DNA from 3 places in the Streptomyces sp. NPDC056738 genome. Region 1 is predicted to be linked to each of the others. Evidence: riboswitches for the same ligand, from Rfam matches in the RefSeq annotation. Region 1 holds a riboswitch; each other region holds the start of a gene.
The links. Region 1 has a riboswitch for cobalamin ahead of ACFRIC_RS02825 (CbtB-domain containing protein). Riboswitches for the same ligand answer to the same signal wherever they lie in the genome.

Region 2: another riboswitch for cobalamin. It lies ahead of ACFRIC_RS35070 (cobalamin biosynthesis protein); the one in region 1 lies ahead of ACFRIC_RS02825 (CbtB-domain containing protein).
Region 3: another riboswitch for cobalamin. It lies ahead of metE (5-methyltetrahydropteroyltriglutamate--homocysteine S-methyltransferase); the one in region 1 lies ahead of ACFRIC_RS02825 (CbtB-domain containing protein).

The regions. Positions count from the first base shown of each region.
Region 1 is NZ_JBHTZF010000001.1:690,953-696,671, forward strand. Features, by position in the region: gene scpA (methylmalonyl-CoA mutase) at 1-909, shown strand, start outside; gene meaB (methylmalonyl Co-A mutase-associated GTPase MeaB) at 906-1,889, shown strand; gene ACFRIC_RS02815 (hypothetical protein) at 2,298-3,152, shown strand; gene ACFRIC_RS02820 (CbtA family protein) at 3,237-3,995, opposite strand; gene ACFRIC_RS02825 (CbtB-domain containing protein) at 4,016-4,237, opposite strand; cobalamin riboswitch at 4,278-4,423, opposite strand; gene ACFRIC_RS02830 (enoyl-CoA hydratase/isomerase family protein) at 4,484-5,614, opposite strand.
Region 2 is NZ_JBHTZF010000017.1:82,699-88,417, reverse strand. Features, by position in the region: gene ACFRIC_RS35090 (alpha/beta hydrolase family protein) at 1-283, opposite strand, end outside; gene ACFRIC_RS35085 (class II aldolase/adducin family protein) at 465-1,196, opposite strand; gene ACFRIC_RS35080 (anion permease) at 1,691-2,932, shown strand; gene ACFRIC_RS35075 (hypothetical protein) at 2,953-3,171, shown strand; cobalamin riboswitch at 3,305-3,448, shown strand; gene ACFRIC_RS35070 (cobalamin biosynthesis protein) at 3,554-4,525, shown strand; gene ACFRIC_RS35065 (cobyric acid synthase) at 4,522-5,719, shown strand, end outside.
Region 3 is NZ_JBHTZF010000001.1:480,842-486,560, reverse strand. Features, by position in the region: gene ACFRIC_RS01960 (DUF3291 domain-containing protein) at 1-23, shown strand, start outside; gene ACFRIC_RS01955 (MFS transporter) at 108-1,346, opposite strand; gene metE (5-methyltetrahydropteroyltriglutamate--homocysteine S-methyltransferase) at 1,596-3,914, opposite strand; cobalamin riboswitch at 4,081-4,323, opposite strand; gene ACFRIC_RS01945 (3-hydroxybutyryl-CoA dehydrogenase) at 4,503-5,378, opposite strand; gene aceB (malate synthase A) at 5,375-5,719, opposite strand, start outside.

The DNA.
Region 1 (5,719 bases):
CACATCGAGGAGGTCGAGGCCGCGGGCGGCATGGCGCAGGCCATCGACGCCGGCATCCCGAAGCTCCGGATCGAGGAGGCGGCGGCCCGCACGCAGGCCCGCATCGACTCCGGCCGCCAGCCGGTCATCGGCGTCAACAAGTACCGCGTGGAGACCGACGAGCAGATCGACGTGCTCAAGGTCGACAACTCCTCCGTGCGCGCGCAGCAGATCGAGAAGCTGCGCCGGCTGCGGGCCGAGCGTGACGGCCGGGCGGTCCAGGAGGCGCTGGAGGACCTGACGCGGGCGGCGGCCGGTGAGGGCAACCTGCTGGAGCTGGCGGTGCGCGCGGCCCGCGCGAAGGCCACCGTCGGCGAGATCTCCGACGCCCTGGAGAAGGTGTACGGGCGGCACGCCGGCCAGATCCGTACGATCTCCGGGGTGTACCGCAACGAGGCAGGGGAGTCCCCGTCCGTGGACCGTACCCGGGTGCTGGTGGACGCGTTCGAGGAGGCCGAGGGCCGGCGCCCGCGCATCCTGGTCGCCAAGATGGGCCAGGACGGTCACGACCGCGGCCAGAAGGTGATCGCGACCGCCTTCGCCGACCTGGGCTTCGACGTCGACGTCGGCCCGCTGTTCCAGACGCCGGGTGAGGTCGCCCGTCAGGCGGTGGAGGCGGACGTGCACATCGTGGGCGTCTCGTCGCTGGCCGCCGGGCACCTCACCCTCGTACCGGCGCTGCGCGAGGAACTGGCGGCGGAGGGCCGGGAGGACATCATGATCGTGGTCGGCGGGGTCATCCCGCCGCAGGACGTGCCGACGCTGCTGGAGATGGGCGCGGCGGCGGTCTTCCCGCCCGGGACGGTGATCCCGGACGCGGCGTACGACCTCGTCCAGCGGCTCTCTGCCGACCTCGGGCACGACCTGTGATCCCACTCGACACCTATGTCAAGGGTGTGCTCGACGGGAAGCGGGCGCTGGTCGCCCGCGCCATCACGCTCGTCGAGTCCACCCGGCCCCAGCACCGCGCGCTGGCGCAGGAGTTGCTGACCGAGCTGCTCCCGTACAGCGGGAAGGCCCGGCGCATCGGCGTCAGCGGGGTGCCGGGCGTGGGCAAGTCGACGTTCATCGACGCGTTCGGCACGATGCTGACCTCGCTCGGCTTCCGGGTCGCGGTCCTCGCCGTCGACCCGTCCTCCACCCGTACGGGCGGCTCGATCCTCGGTGACAAGACCCGTATGGAGCGCCTGGCCGTGGACCCGGCCGCGTTCATCCGCCCCTCCCCCACGGCCGGGACGCTCGGCGGGGTGGCGAAGGCGACCCGCGAGTCGATCGTGGTGATGGAGGCGGCCGGCTACGACGTGGTGCTGGTGGAGACGGTCGGCGTCGGCCAGTCCGAGACCGCGGTCGCGAACATGGTCGACTCCTTCCTCCTGCTGACGCTGGCACGTACCGGGGACCAGTTGCAGGGCATCAAGAAGGGTGTCCTGGAGCTGGCGGACGTGATCGCCGTCAACAAGGCGGACGGCCCGCACCAGCGGGACGCGCAGTCGGCGGCACGTGAACTGGCGGGCGCGCTGCGGCTGATGCACGGCAAGGACGCCGTCTGGACGCCGCCGGTGCTGAGTTGCAGCGCCCGTGAGTCGGCCGGTCTGGACACTGTCTGGGACCGCCTGGAGCAGCACCGGACGCTGCTCGACTCGACCGGCCGCCTCGCCGAGAAGCGCCGTGACCAGCAGGTGGACTGGACCTGGACGATGGTCCGGGACGAACTGCTCGGCCGCCTGCACGCCGATCGGGCCGTACGGGAGGTGGCCCCCGACCTCGAACGCCAGGTCCGGGAGGGCGAGTTGACGGCCACGCTCGCGGCGGAGCGCATTCTCAAGGTGTTCGGCGGCGAAAGCCGCTGAGTCGGACGGCGGTGGCGGGGCAGGTCGGAGCCCGGCCACCGCTCGAAGCCGCGTGCGCGGGCCGACCGCAGCGGTGTCGGTCGGCCGCGCGCACGGTCCACAACCAGCCCTGTCCATGCGGGCGTTGCGGCGGTCCGGCCATGAACACGGCACGCGTGGCCACCGTACACAGGAGCACCGGAAACCTTCCGGTGCTCCCGCTCTTGGGCCCTCCTGTGCTCCCCACGGGTCTTCGAGCCGGGCGGGCGTCGCTACCGAGCGAGGTACAGATGGTGCCGAGAACCAGAGTGGGATCACCGCGGGCGCGGTACGTCAATACGCCTGCCGCGCACGTTCAGGACGCGTTCAGGTCGACCTTGTCAAGGTTCGACCGAGATCGAATCCCCCACACACCGCAGGAGCACCCCTTTGACGACGAAATCGGTGATGAAGAAGCTGCCCGAGGTGACGCTGGCCTTCTGGATCATGAAGATCGCCGCGACGACCCTGGGTGAGACGGCGGGTGATCTGTTCGCCCAGACCCTCAAGCTCGGCTACTTCGTGACCACGATCGTGCTGTTCCTGCTCTTCGTCGTGACGCTGGTCGTCCAGCTCAGGTCCCGCCGGTACAACCCGTTCTTCTACTGGACCGTGATCCTGTCGACCAGCATGGCCGGCACCACGATGTCGGACTTCATGAACCGCGATGCCAGCGCCAAGTACCTCTCGGGCGGCGCCTCCTCGCTCGGCTGGGGCCCACAGGGCCTCGGTCTGGGCTACCCCGAGGGAGCGGCGATCCTCGTCTCGCTCCTCCTGGCGATCTTCCTCGCCTGGAAACTGAGCGGGATGACCTTTCAGATCCGGGACATCGTCACCTTCCGCGGCGAGGCTCTGTTCTGGTCGGCGATCCTCGTCTCCAACACCCTCGGTACGTCGATGGGGGACTTCCTCTCCGACAGCTCCGGCCTCGGCTACCTGGGCGGGGCGCTGCTCGTCACCGGCGTACTGGCGGTGCTCGTCGCGCTGATGAAGGTGCCGACGGTGTCGAACGCCCTGCTGTTCTGGATCGCCTTCGTCCTCACCCGGCCGCTGGGCGCCACCGCGGGCGACTTCCTCACCAAACCGCTCGCCAAGGGAGGTCTCGACCTGGGCACCGCGGGCTCGTCGGCCGTGCTGCTCGCCGTCCTGCTCGGCCTCATGGCCTACGCACAGGTCCGGGAACGCCGAGACGCCGGGCCCGGCCCGGAGGCGGAGGCGCTCCGGCAGGAAGCCGGCCGTCGATGAGACCGGCCTCGGGCATGTCTCCAGGGCCCTGACGCGAGAGAGCCCCTCGGAACATCCGAGGGGCTCTCTCGCATTCCGGACCGGTCAGCTCGCGGCCGGGACCGAGTGCCCGGAAGGTACCTTCGCGGGCTTGGGGTTGAGCATGCGTTCGGCCAACTCGCCGAAGGCCAGGCCGAATCCGCCCCACAGGACGGTCTGGATGGCCAGGGCGGAGAGCCTGAAGCGCCACAGCAGCGTGGCCGGGAAGTCCGTGGGGACCTCGTTGACGGCGGGCAGGAACGCGTAGGCCAGGCCGATCACCACGGCGAACGCGGCCACCGCGACGACGGTGGCGTACCAGGCGCCCAGAGCGGGAGCCAGGCGCTTGCCGAGGATGGTGGCGGCGACGGCCAGCAGCACGCTGAGGACCATCATCAGGAAGTACAGGGCGGTCCGCTTGCCGATGGTGTCGGGGTCGCCGACCGACGGCGGGTTGGCCGGGTACTTCAGGAACGGCACGACGTACACGGCGAGGAGCGCGGTCCCGGACAGCAGGAGCGCGGTCGCGCGCGGGCCGAAGCGGCCCACACGGCCGAGGGCGAAGCAGTAGGCGAGCGCCGCGATGCCGCCGAAGGAGACGCCGTAGACCAGGACACCGGTGGCCAGGCCCGCGGTGGACTGGAGGCTGCGGGAGACGAGTTCGACCTCGTGCCCGTGCGCGTGGGAGTGCGCCTCCTCGAAGCCGATGGCGCTGTCGACGCTCGGTTCACCGAGCAAGTAGGCGACGACCAGGGCCAGTACACCGGCCGCGAGGCCTGCGAGCATGCCGCGTACGAGGAGGTTTCTTACCGTTGCGGAGTTCATGACGAGTGCTCTTCCTCGCGTCAGTGGCAGGGGAAGCCGAGCAGGTGGCGGGCGTCGTGCACCCACTCGTGGACGTCCTCGCCGGAGACGACGGAGGTGGCGCCCTGTTCGGCGCCGACGAAGTACAGCAGGACCAGCATCAGGATGCCGAAGAAGGCCGCCCAGGGGACGATCGCGCCGATCGGCAGCTTGGCGGGGAGAGCGGGGGTGGTGGCTGTCGGCGGAGCGACGGTCTGCGCCATGGCAGGACCTCCTCGGGAGTTCGCGTCCCATCTCGGTGGTGCACAGGATGCCGCCTACGGGTCTGACTCACGAGGTCCCGGCGTGGCCGGGACGGCTCGTTCACAGTGGCGCGACCGTGCCGGATTTGCACCGGCTTCCGTCTTGACGTCATCGATATCGGACCGACCGTACCGCGTGGCGCGTACCTGGCCAAGACCGCGCCGACCGGGGTGATCTTCCTCTCGTCCCAGGTGACACGCCCGTCCTCAGCCTTCTTCCGCCCCCGCACCCGTGCCGGACTCGCCCTCGGACAGCCCGAGTTCACGCTCGCCCAGCGGCGTGAAGAAGCGCTCGACGTCGGCGTCGGTGACCTCGGCGAGTGTGGCCGGGAACCAGCGCGGCCGGCGGTCCTTGTCGATGATCTGGGCCCGGACGCCCTCCACCAGGTCGGGGGCGGACAGGGCGGCACAGGAGACGCGGTACTCCTGGTCGAGAACACGCTCCAGCGATCCGAGCCGCCGGGCGCGGCGCAGGGAGGCCAGCGTGACCTTCAGAGCGGTGGGCGAGTTGCCGAGCAGGATCTCCGCCGTCTCCTTCGCGGCCGGGTCGTCGGTCGCGAGCAGCCGCCGGACGATCTCCTCGACCGAGCCGGCGTCGTAGCAGGCGTCGATCCACCCGCGCCGCTCGGCGAGTTCGGCCGGCGGGGCGGGCCGGGCGTGAGCGGCCACGGCCTCGGCCACGGGCCGGTCGGCGAGGTCGGACACGAACCCCTGGAGCGAGGAGGCCGGCAGGAAGTGGTCGGCGAGGCCGCACAGCAGCGCGTCCCCGGCGCCGATCGAGGCGCCCGTCAGGGCGAGATGGGTGCCGAGTTCGCCCGGGGCGAGGGCGAGCAGACGGGTGCCGCCGACGTCGGGGACGAAACCGATGCCGGTCTCGGGCATGGCCACGCGCGAGCGCTCGGTGACGATCCGCACGCCGCCGTGGGCGGAGATCCCGACGCCGCCGCCCATGACGATGCCGTCCATGACCGCCACGTACGGCTTGGGGTAGCGGGCAATGCGGGCGTTGAGGTGGTACTCGTCGCGCCAGAAGGCGGCCGACGCGGTGCCGTCCGCGTCGCGCGCGTCGTCGTGGACGACCCGGATGTCGCCGCCCGCGCACAGGCCGCGCTCCCCGGCCCCGGTGATGACGACGGTCTCGACGGCGGGGTCGTGTTCCCAGGCGGTGAGCGCCCGGTCGATCCGCCGCACCATCGCGTGGTTCAGGGCGTTCAGCGCCCTGGGCCGGTTGAGGGTGATGCGGCCGACGCGTCCTTCGGTGCGCAGCAGGACGGATTCCTCCACGCCGGAAGCCTGGGGGCCGGACGCCTCGGGGCCGGATGCCTGGGAGCCGCTCATCCGAACGCCTGCGCAGGGCGACGGGTCACGATGACGCGCATGATCTCGGTGGTTCCTTCCACGTCCCGGCCGCGCGGGTCACCACGGCCTCCGAACCACCGTACC
Region 2 (5,719 bases), on a different contig from region 1:
TGTCGGCGGTGTGGGGCACGGAGTTCTGGAGGGGGCCGACGATCGCGTGCGAGCCGTCGCCCGCGAGGCCGTAGGTTCCCGGGCGCCGGGACGCCAGGGCCCTGGTGAGGGTGATGCCGCCCGACGTCGTGGCGTGCACGGTGAGCCGGGGCTCGGTGGCCAGAGGCTTGCCGGGCCTCGTCTTCAGCGCGGCGTCGCTGGCGAACCGGCCCGCCGCCACGGAGGCCGCGCCGGCGGCTATGGCTACGGTGACGGCCGCTGCCGTGGCTTTTAGGGTGCGCACCCGACCAGTTTCCCGGGGGACCGGACCATCGGCCAGCGGGAGCGCGTCAACGGGGTGACGGACGACGTGCGCGCCCCCTTCGTACCGGGGCGGCGGCGCGGGCGTGCCTCGGGCCCCCGGCCCGGGCGGATCTCGGGCCCCCGGCCCCGGCGGATCTCGGGTCACCGGCCCCGGCTGGCTCTCAGGTCTGCTGGCCGTAGCCGCGCAGGCGCTCGCCCGCCTCCTCGAGCTGGGCCGGGGAGAGCAGGGCGGGGGTGAGGCCCGGGACGGAGGAGGACAGGAGCCAGACGCGGCACATCCATTCGAGCTGGGCCGTGCGGTCGTACGCCTGGTCCAGCGAGGCCCCGTGGGCGATGGTGCCGTGGTTGCGCAGGAGGCAGGCGGTGCGGCCGGCCAGGGCCCGGAGGGTGTTCTCGGCCAGCTCGGGTGTGCCGTAGGCCGCGTAGGGGGCGACGCGGACCGGGCCGCCGAGGGCCGCCGCCATGTAGTGGACGAGCGGGAGTTCGTGGACGAGGAGCGAGACGGCCGTCGCGTGCGGTGCGTGGGTGTGGACGACGGCCCGCGTTCCGGTCGCGCCGTACACCGCGAGGTGCATGGGCAGTTCGCTGGTCGGCCGCAGCGAGCCGAGCACCTGCCGGCCGTCGAGGTCGACGCCGGTGATGTCGTCGGGGGTCAGCCGGTCGTAGGGGACGCCCGTGGGGGTGACCAGGACGGTGTCGCCGACGCGGACCGAGACGTTGCCGGACGTGCCGACGACCAGCCCGTCGGCGACCGTGCGCCGGGCCGTGGAGACCAGGTCGTCCCAGGCGTGCCGGAGGGTGTCCCGCGGGTCCGCCGGGGGCGGCTCGCCGGGCCCGCCCGTCGTCCGCCGGTGCTCGTGTCCGTCGCGTGCGTCCCGGTGCCGCTCAGTCATGACGCGATCCTGCCAGGCATGGCCTCTCGCGCACCGCGTGCGGGCGGGCTCCAGGACGTATACGACCCGCCAAGAGCCCACGGTTGTATGTGATTTGAGTCACATCATGTCGTCGGATCGCGGACGTCGCGCCGGTCGGACATTTGCCGCGGATCACACCCCGTGGTCGACCCGCTACGACCCCGCACCGGCCCGGAGGACCCTCACCGGGCGACCCCTTCGAGCCGTCCAGGGGTGTGATGACGGCTACAGCCTGGGCGTGACGGGGATCTCGTCATCTAAACCCCCCTCAGTTCGAGCCGCGAACCCGAGGCGCGGACCCCAAGCGGAGCACGGAATTCCGAATCCGTTCGAACCTGCCGAACCGTTCCTCCACACAAGCGGAATGAGGATCCACCGTTCAGGACACCACCCGGTCCGGCCCAGTTCATCTTCCGTTCACCCAGGTTGCCTACGGTCCACCTGCCACTGACGTCCAACAGAAGCCTGGGTAAATGGAACACATCACGCTCCTCCTCGGAATCGTGATCGTCACCGCTCTCGTGTTCGATTTCACGAACGGTTTCCACGACACCGCCAACGCGATGGCCACCACCATCTCGACCGGCGCACTCAAGCCCAAGGTCGCGGTGGCCATGTCCGCCGCCCTCAACCTTGTCGGCGCCTTCCTCTCCGTCGAGGTCGCCAACACGATCTCCAAGGGCCTCGTCGACGAGACAGGCATCCGGCCAGAGGTGATCTTCGCCGCGCTCGTCGGCGCGATCCTCTGGAATCTGGTGACGTGGCTCGTCGGACTCCCGTCCAGCTCCTCGCACGCCCTCATGGGCGGCCTGGTCGGCGCCACCATCGCCTCCGCCGGTACCGGCGCCGTGCACGGTGACGTCCTGGTCGGCAAGGTGCTTCTGCCCGCCGTCGCCGCCCCGATCGTCGCCGGTCTGGCCGCCATGCTCGCGACCCGGCTGTCGTACAAGCTGAGCGGTGGCGCCGACACCAAGGCCACCAAGAAGGGCTACCGCGCCGGCCAGATCGCCTCCGCGGGCCTGGTCTCGCTGGCCCACGGCACCAACGACGCGCAGAAGACGATGGGCATCATCACCCTGGCCCTGGTCGCCGGTGGCGCCGTCGCTCCCGACTCCGACCCGCCGGTCTGGGTCATCCTCTCCGCCGGTCTCGCCATCGCGCTCGGCACCTACCTCGGCGGCTGGCGCATCATCCGCACGATGGGCCGGGGCCTGACCGACCTTCAGCCGCAGCAGGGCTTCGCCGCCCAGACCAGCGCGGCGACGGTCATCCTGGCCTCCTCGCACATCGGCTTCTCCCTCTCCACCACGCACTCGGTCTCCGGTTCCGTGATGGGCGCCGGTCTCGGCCGCAAGGGCGGTGTGGTCCGCTGGTCCACCGCCACCCGCATGGTCGTCGCCTGGGTCCTCACGCTGCCCGCCGCCGCCCTGGTCGGCGCGCTCGCCGAATGGGTGACCGGTTTCGGCGCCTGGGGCACCACGCTGGTCGCGGTCTTCCTGGTCGGTTCCAGCTTCGCGATCTGGCGCCGCTCGCGCCGCGAGGTCGTCGACCACAACAACGTGAACGACACCGAGGAGCCCGCCGGTGTGGTGACGCAGGCCATCGCCGCGGTCACCCCGCCCCCGGCCGGCACCGTGGCCGAAGGCCTCACGGCCACCATCCCGGCTCCGGCCGAGCCCACGGCGAACCCGTCGGCGCCGTCCCGAGTGGCCTGAGAACCGAAGGAAGAAACAGCATGAGCATCGACTGGTCAGCCCTCGGATCCGTCTTCGGGGTCAGCCTCGGAGTGACCGTGGCCCTCGTCGCCCTCTTCACCCTCGGCGTCGCCGGCCTCTCCAAGAAGGAGTCCGCCCAGGGCGGTTCCGCGGTCGCGGCGGCCACCGGCGCGTACGTCTGCTTCGCGGCCTGCGCCGCGGCGGTGGCGTACGGCATCTCCCTGATCATCACCAAGTAGCCCGGCGACGGCCCGGAACCGGGCCGAGCCGAGCGGTACCGCGCGTGGGGTGCGGGACGGATCACCGTCCCGCACCCCACGCGTATGTGGGCCTGCGCACACTGTCCCTCCGCAGGTCAACAGCCAGTTGACGGCCGTTCTCGCCCCGTGGTGGACTGCCGGAGCCAAGTACGGCGGCATGAGAGGAAGCCGGTGCGAATCCGGCGCGGTCCCGCCACTGTCATCGGGGAAGAAACTCCCCGGGAGCCAGGAACTCTCACCGCCGGTCTCGTCGAACCAGGGCGTGGACACCCTGAGTGAGGACATATCGCCATGCGCGGCTGCCCGTTGCCCGTTTCGCTGAGTACGAGGGTTCCGCTCCACCCCACGGCCGGCTGACCCCGTGCGTGCCGATCGCGTCTTCGCGTACGGCGCCGCCGCCGGCCTTCTCGGCGACCTGCTGCTCGGCGATCCCCGCCGAGGGCATCCGGTCGCCGCTTTCGGGCGGGCCGCCGCGACCGTCGAACGGACACTGTGGCGCGACCACCGCGGGTGGGGCGCGCTGCACACGGCCGTCTGCGTCGGCGGCGCCACCGGACTGGCCGCGCTGGCGAGCCGTGCCGTACGCCGCTCCCCCGCCGCCTCCGTCGCCCTGACCGCCGCCGCCACCTGGGCCGTCGTCGGAGGCACCTCTCTCGGCCACGAGGCGCGGACGATCGGCGGCGCGCTCGCGGCCGGTGACCTCGGCGCGGCCCGGGAGCGGCTGCCGCACCTGTGCGGACGCGATCCGCAGGCGCTGGACGCCGACGGCGTCGCGCGCGCGGTCGTCGAGTCCGTCGCCGAGAACACCTCCGACGCCGTCGTGGGCGCCCTGGTCTGGGGGGCCGTCGGTGGTGTGCCCGGACTCGTCGCCTTCCGCGCCGTGAACACGCTCGACGCCATGGTCGGACACAGGTCCCCCCGCCACCGGCGCTACGGCTGGGCCTCCGCCCGGCTCGACGACCTGGCCGGCTGGCCGGGAGCCCGGCTGACCGCCGTCCTCGCGGCCGTGGCCGGACCCGACCCGCGCGGAGCCCTGCGGGCCTGGCGCGCGGACGCCCGCAAGCATCCGAGCCCCAACGCCGGGCCCGTGGAGGCCTCGTTCGCGGGCACGCTCGGCGTGCGGCTCGGCGGCACCCTCTCGTACGGCGGACGGGTCGAGCACCGGCCCGTGCTCAACGGCGTGGGGCGCGCCGTCCACGTCCACGACATCGAACGGGCCGTACGGCTCTCCCGGCGCGTCGGCTGGCTCGCGCTCGGCGTGAGCGCCGCCGGGCGGGTTCTGCTCACCGGGGCCGGACGGGTTCCGTTCACCAGGAAGGGGCGCACCGCATGAGCGGCGGACTGCTGATCGCCGGGACCACCTCGGACGCGGGCAAGAGCGTCGTGACCGCCGGGATCTGCCGGTGGCTGGCGCGCCAGGGCGTCAAGGTCGCGCCCTTCAAGGCCCAGAACATGTCGCTGAACTCGTTCGTGACGCGCGAGGGCGCCGAGATCGGGCGGGCGCAGGCCATGCAGGCGCAGGCCGCCCGTGTGGAGCCGACCGCGCTGATGAATCCGGTGCTGCTCAAACCGGGCAGCGACCGCAGCAGTCAGGTCGTCCTGATGGGCAGGCCGGTCGGCGAGATGAGCGCCCGCGGCTTCTTCGGGACGACCGGGTCCGCGACGGGCCCCGCGCCGGGCGCCGCGGCGCCCGGGGACCGGCTGCGCGGGGGGCGCCAGGAAGCACTCCTCGCCACCGTCCTCGACTGTCTGACGCAGTTGCGGGGCACGTATGACGCGGTGATCTGTGAAGGGGCCGGCAGCCCGGCCGAGATCAATCTGCGGCGCACCGACATCGTGAACATGGGGGTGGCGCGGAACGCGGGGCTTCCCGTGCTCGTCGTCGGCGACATCGACCGGGGCGGGGTGTTCGCCTCGTTCTTCGGGACCGTCGCGCTGCTGTCGCCCGAGGACCAGGCGCTCGTCGCCGGATTCCTCGTCAACAAGTTCCGCGGTGACGTGAGCCTGCTGGAGCCGGGGCTCGACATGCTGCACGGCCTGACCGGGCGGCGCACCTACGGCGTGCTGCCCTTCCAGCACGGACTCGGCATCGACGAGGAAGACGGGCTGCGCGTCTCGCTGCGCGGCGCCGTCCGCGAGTCCGCCGTCGCCGCCCCCGTCGGCGAGGACGTCCTGCGGGTCGCCGTCTGCGCGATCCCGCTGATGTCCAACTTCACCGACGTCGACGCGCTGGCCGCCGAACCGGGCGTCGTCGTGCGGTTCGTGGACCGGGCCGAGGAGCTGGCCGACGCGGACCTGGTCGTCGTCCCCGGCACCCGGGGCACGGTCAACGCGCTCCGGTGGCTGCGCGAGCGCGGCCTCGCGGACGCCATCGCGCGCCGGGCCGCCGAGGGGCGGCCCGTCCTCGGCGTCTGCGGCGGCTACCAGCTCCTCGGCGAGCACATCGAGGACGAGGTCGAGTCGCGCGCCGGCCGGGTCGAGGGGCTCGGACTCCTGCCCGTACGCGTGCGGTTCGCCCGGGAGAAGA
Region 3 (5,719 bases), 210 kb from region 1:
CGAAGGGCGGCCAAGTGAGCTGACAAGGAAGCCTGAACGGCCGGGTGTTGGCTGTCGAGCGCCGTGAAGCACCACAAGCACCCTCGAAGGATTGACGGAGTCGACCCCTAGGCTGCTTGTGCCTCCTGCTTCAGGGGACCGGTCGTCGTCTGCCCGGCACGCTGACGGCGTAGCGCCCAGCGAACCGCGGGTGGTGCTGCCAGACCTGTCAGCGCGAACAGGGCTCCCACGACGTACCAGCCGGGGCGCCCCCAGGTGATGCACAGCGAGATGAGCAACGCCGGACCGAGCCCCTCGGCCAGGCCCATGCCCAGACCGAACACGCCCAGGTACTGGCCGGTGGCGTGCCGCGGGGCGAGGGCGAAGGACACCTCGAAGGCGGCGGCGGAATGCCAGAGTTCGCCGACGGTGTGGATCACCACGGCGGTGAGGAGCACGCTCGCGGCGGCCCACCCGGGGATGCCGGCGGACAGGGATATCAGTGAGCAGGAGACGAGGAAGGCGACGCCCGCACGGCGGTAGGCGTGTCCGCCGGCGGTGGGGGAGTCGACGTTGCGGCTGGCGCGCACCTGGAGCGCGACGACCATGAGGGTGCCGGTGAGCATGGTCCCCGAGATGAGCCAGTGCGGGGCTGTGGTGGCGCCGACCAGCCAGAGAGGGATGGCCACGGTGAGGACTTTGAACTGGACGGCCATGATGCCGTCGAGTGCCGTGAGCAGCAGGTAGGGGTGGTCTCTGAGGGCGATCCAGCGGGGACCGCCGGTGGCGGCGAGGGGGGTGACCGGCGGCAGCGCGACGAGCAGCGCCGCGGAGACCGCGAAGGCGATCGCGTTGCCGATGACCATGAGCTGATAGGCCGTGAGCGTGGCGGCCTGGACGGCCAGCCCCGCTCCCACGGCACCGAGGGAGACGCCGACGTTCGTCACGGCGCGGAGATAGGCGCGGAACTCCTGCGGCCGGTTCCCTCCGTAGTGCCTGATGAGGGGACCGTGGGCGGCTTTCCCGGCCGCTTTGGCTCCGGCGGCCGTGGTGATCGCGAGAAGGAACGACCAGAAGCCGTCCACCAGCACGAAGCCGGCCGTGGCCAGTGCCTGCACCACCAGGGTGGCGATGTAGACGCCGCGTGCTCCGTATCGGTCCGCCAGATGACCGACCGCGACGCCCAGGGCGAGGGCGGCAAGTCCGGCCGCGCCGAGTCCGAGTCCCACCTGGCCGGCCGGGAGATGAACCGCCTCCGTGAAGTACAGAACCCCGGCGGTCAGGTACAGGCCGCTGCCGACGGTGTAGACGAAGTTCGAGGCGGCGAGGACGCGTTGTGGTCCGGTGCTCGGCAGTAGACGGGGCATGGCGGGGCTCCCTGTCGCGAACAGGCGGTAAGGATTCCGACAGCTTGTTGCATATTACGTGCAAGTGCAAGAGAGTGGCGTTACTGAGCGGCGCGTGAGGGGGCGAGTCCTGTCGTATCCATGGCATCGGTCGGTGCTGGGCGCACGGTCGGACACCAGGTGACTTGGTGAGAGCCGGCGCGGTCTCGACCCGGGGCCGGGGGAGGAGGCGGTGTGGCTGCTTCCTCCCCCGGCCGATGGGGCCTCTGGCTAGCGGGCGGAGAGTTCCTCGCGAACCTCGCGGGCGGCGGCGACCAGGTTCTCCAGAGAGGCGCGGGTCTCCGGCCAACCGCGGGTCTTCAGGCCGCAGTCGGGGTTGACCCACAACCGCTCGGCGGGAATGGCCTCGAGCCCGGTCCGCAGGAGCGCGGCGGCCTCCTGCGCACTGGGTACCCGCGGCGAGTGGATGTCGTACACGCCGGGCCCGGCCTCACGCGGATAGCCGTGCGCGGCGAGCTCGCGCGCGACCTGCATGTGCGAGCGGGCGGCTTCGAGGCTGATGACGTCGGCGTCGAGGTCGTCGATGGCCTGGACGATGTCCCCGAACTCGGCGTAGCACATGTGGGTGTGGATCTGGGTGTCCGGCCGTACGCCTCCGGTGGTCAGCCGGAACGCCTCGGTCGCCCACGCGAGGTACGCTGGGCGGTCGGCGGCCCGCAGTGGCAGCGTCTCGCGCAAGGCGGGCTCGTCCACCTGGATCACCGAAGTCCCGGCCGTCTCCAGGTCGTCGACCTCGTCCCGCAGGGCGAGGGCGACCTGTCGGGCGGTGTCGCCGAGGGGCTGGTCGTCGCGGACGAAGGACCAGGCGAGCATGGTGACCGGGCCGGTGAGCATGCCCTTCACCGGCCGGGAGGTGAGCGACTGGGCGTACGTCGTCCAGCGCACGGTCATCGGTCCGGGGCGGGAGATGTCCCCGGCCAGGATCGGCGGACGGACGTAGCGAGTTCCGTAGGACTGCACCCAACCGTGCCGCGTGGCCAGGTATCCCGTCATCTGCTCGGCGAAGTACTGGACCATGTCGTTGCGTTCGGGCTCGCCGTGCACCAGGACGTCCAGGCCGGTCTTCTCCTGGAAGGCGATGACCTCCTGGATCTCGGCCCGGATGCGCTCCTCGTAGCCTGCCGCGTCGATGCGTCCCGTCCGCAGGTCGGCGCGGGCGGTGCGCAGTTCGCCGGTCTGCGGGAAGGAGCCGATCGTGGTGGTCGGCAGCAGGGGAAGGCCGAGACGGGCTCGTTGAGCCGGTGCCCGCCGGGCATAGGGCTGTGAGCGGCGGCCGTCGGCGTCCGTGACGGCCGTGATGCGGGCCCGGACGGCGGGGTCGTGTGTGATCGGTGAGTTCACGCGCGAGGCCAAGTCGGCGCGGTTCGCGGCGAGTTCGCCCGCGATCGCGTCGGTGCCGAGGCGCAGGCCCTGGGCGAGGGTGGCGATCTCGGTGGACTTCTGGCGGGCGAAGGCGAGCCAGCGCAGGATCTGGGGGTCGATGTCCTGCTCGGCGGTCGTGTCGAGCGGGACGTGGAGGAGGGAACACGACGCCGACACGTCGACCTGGTCGGCGAGACCCAGCAGGGTGCCGAGGGTGGCGAGGGACTTGGCCAGGTCGTTGATCCAGATGTTGCGGCCGTTCACGACACCCGCGATGAGTCGCTTGCCGGGCAGACCGCCCACGGCCGCGAGGGCCTCGAGGTTGGCCGCCGCGGCGTCGGTGAAGTCCAGGGCGAGCCCGTCGACGGGGGCCTTGGCCAGCACCGGCAGGGCCTCGCCGAGCCGGTCGAGGTACGAGGCGACCAGGAGTTTGGGCCGGTCGGTCAGGCTGCCGAGCGCGTGGTAGGCGTGGGCGGCGGCGTCCAGTTCGGCCCGGGTGCGGTCCTGAACGAGGGCGGGCTCGTCCAACTGGACCCACTCGGCTCCGGCCGCGCGCAGGTCGGCGAGGACCTCGGCGTACACCGGCAGCAGGCGGTCCAGCAGCGTGAGCGGTTCGAAGTCCGCGGGCACGCCCGGGGCGGGTTTGGCGAGCAGCAGGTAGGTGACCGGCCCGACCAGGACCGGACGGGCGTCCAGTCCGAGGGCGAGCGCTTCCTTCAGGTGGGCGACCTGCCGGGTGGAGTCGGCCGTGAAGACCACGTCAGGGCCCAACTCGGGCACCAGATAGTGGTAGTTGGTGTCGAACCACTTGGTCATCTCCAGCGGTGCGACATCCTGCGTACCGCGCGCCATGGCGAAGTAGCCCTCCAGGGCGTCCGCCTCCAGGGCGGCCCGATGGCGGGCGGGGATCGCGCCGACCATGACGGTGGTGTCGAGGACGTGGTCGTAGTACGAGAAGTCGCCGGTCGGGACCTCGTCGACACCGGCTTCGGTGAGCCGGCGCCAGTTCGCGGCGCGGAGGTCGGCGGCGGCGCGGTGGAGGGCGTCGGCGGTGACGCGGCCCTTCCAGTAGCCCTCGATCGCCTTCTTCAGTTCCCGGTCGGGTCCCTGGCGGGGGTAGCCGTACACGGTGGCCCGTGCTGCCGCGGTCGCGGACTTCGCTGTCACGGAAATCTCCTTCGCGAGATATCTCCCTGGGATCCCGGTGACGGGACGCGAGCGCGAAGGGGTGACGGACCGGGCGGAACCGACCTCGCGCGGCACGGCGCGATCTTCCGTCCGATATGTACGCCGACCCGCCCACGAGGTCACCGGGACATCCGCGCACGAGTCCTTTCGCGCGCGGGCAACGGGCAGGTCTTCGGACTCACGGGCACGTCTCCTCGTACACACTTCGTACGAGCGATACGAGACACCTACTGGCCGTCGCTTCCCAGGCCCGGTTCGTCGGACCCAGTGCGTATGACGGCGGTCGTTCCCGCTCACCGCTGCGGGGCAGTCCCGGATTCCCACCGGGTTCCCTCTTACGACGCATCCCGCCTGGCGGACGGGGCGAACCAGCTGCACCGCCCACCCTAGGGCAATCCGCCCGCGCGGCCGACCCCGTCCGGCATTCGGATGGTGACGGGGACACGGGCGCGGTGACGACGGGAAGCGCCGCCCCCACGCTTCCCGTCGCCCTCCCCCCGTGAGGCGTCCGCCGGCTCCCTCGGTCGGCAGTGCGGTCCGGCCCTCGGCCCGGTCGGGGCAGGATGTTCAGGCTGTCGCCTGGCCGTAGGTGTGGAATCCCCGTCCGGTCTTCCGGCCCAGCAGTCCCGCCTCGACCATGCGCTGGAGCAGCGGGGGCGGGGCGTAGAGGGGTTCCCTGAACTCGTCGTAGAGCGATTCCGCGATCGAGGCGACGGTGTCCAGGCCGATCAGGTCCGCGAGCTTGAGCGGGCCCATCGGATGGGCGCAGCCCAGCTCCATGCCGGTGTCGATGTCGGCCGCCGTGGCGAAGCCCGACTCCGCCATCCGGACGGCCGCCAGTACGTACGGGATCAGCAGGGCGTTGACGACGAAGCCGGCTCGGTCCCGTGAGCGGATCACCGTCTTGCCGAGCGTGCCCGTGGCGAAGTCCTCCACCGCGGTCACGGTCTCCGGCGAGGTGTGCAGCGAGGCCACGACCTCCACCAGCGGCAGCACCGGCACCGGGTTGAAGAAGTGCAGTCCCACCACGCGGTCGGCACGGCTCGTGGCCATCCCGAGCCGCATCACCGGCAAGGAGGAGGTGTTCGTCGCGAACACCGCACCCGGATCCTCGACGGTCTTGTCGAGGGCGGCGAACACCTCGGTCTTGGCGTCGGCGTTCTCGATGACCGCCTCGACGACGAGCTGCCGGTCGGCCAGGTCGTCCAGAGTGCCCGTGAAGACGATGCGGGCGAGGGCGTCCCGCGCTGCCTGTGGCTCCAACTTGCCTCGGCGTACGGCCCGTTCGAGAGAGGAGGCCACTCGTTCGCGGGCTGCGCGGGCGGCTGTCGCGTCGGCTTCGCAGACCACCGTGTCCAGTCCGGCCCGCGCGCAGACCTCGGCGATGCCCGCGCCCATCCGGCCGCCCCCGACCACGCCCACGCGCCGGAAGCCGGCGCTCACGATCGGGGCTCCGCGTGCCGCACGAGGTGCCCGGAGTAGGCGTCCGGGGTGAAGAAGAGAGGCAACTCGCCGCTGAGGGCGGTGCGTTCGAAGAGTGCGCGCACGGCGTCGAGGTCCGCCCACGGGTACTCGGATCCGAGCGCGGCGAGTTCCTCGTCGAGGATGTCGACCACGCCCAGCCGGTCGATCACCCGGTGTCGCAGCCACTGCCAGATCTGCACGCGGGCGATCTCGGCGGTCGCCGCGTCCTCCATGAGGCCGTACAGGGCGACCGCTCCCTGACCCCGCATCCAGGCGGCGAAGTACCGCAACGCGACAGCGATGTTGGTGCGCACGCCCTC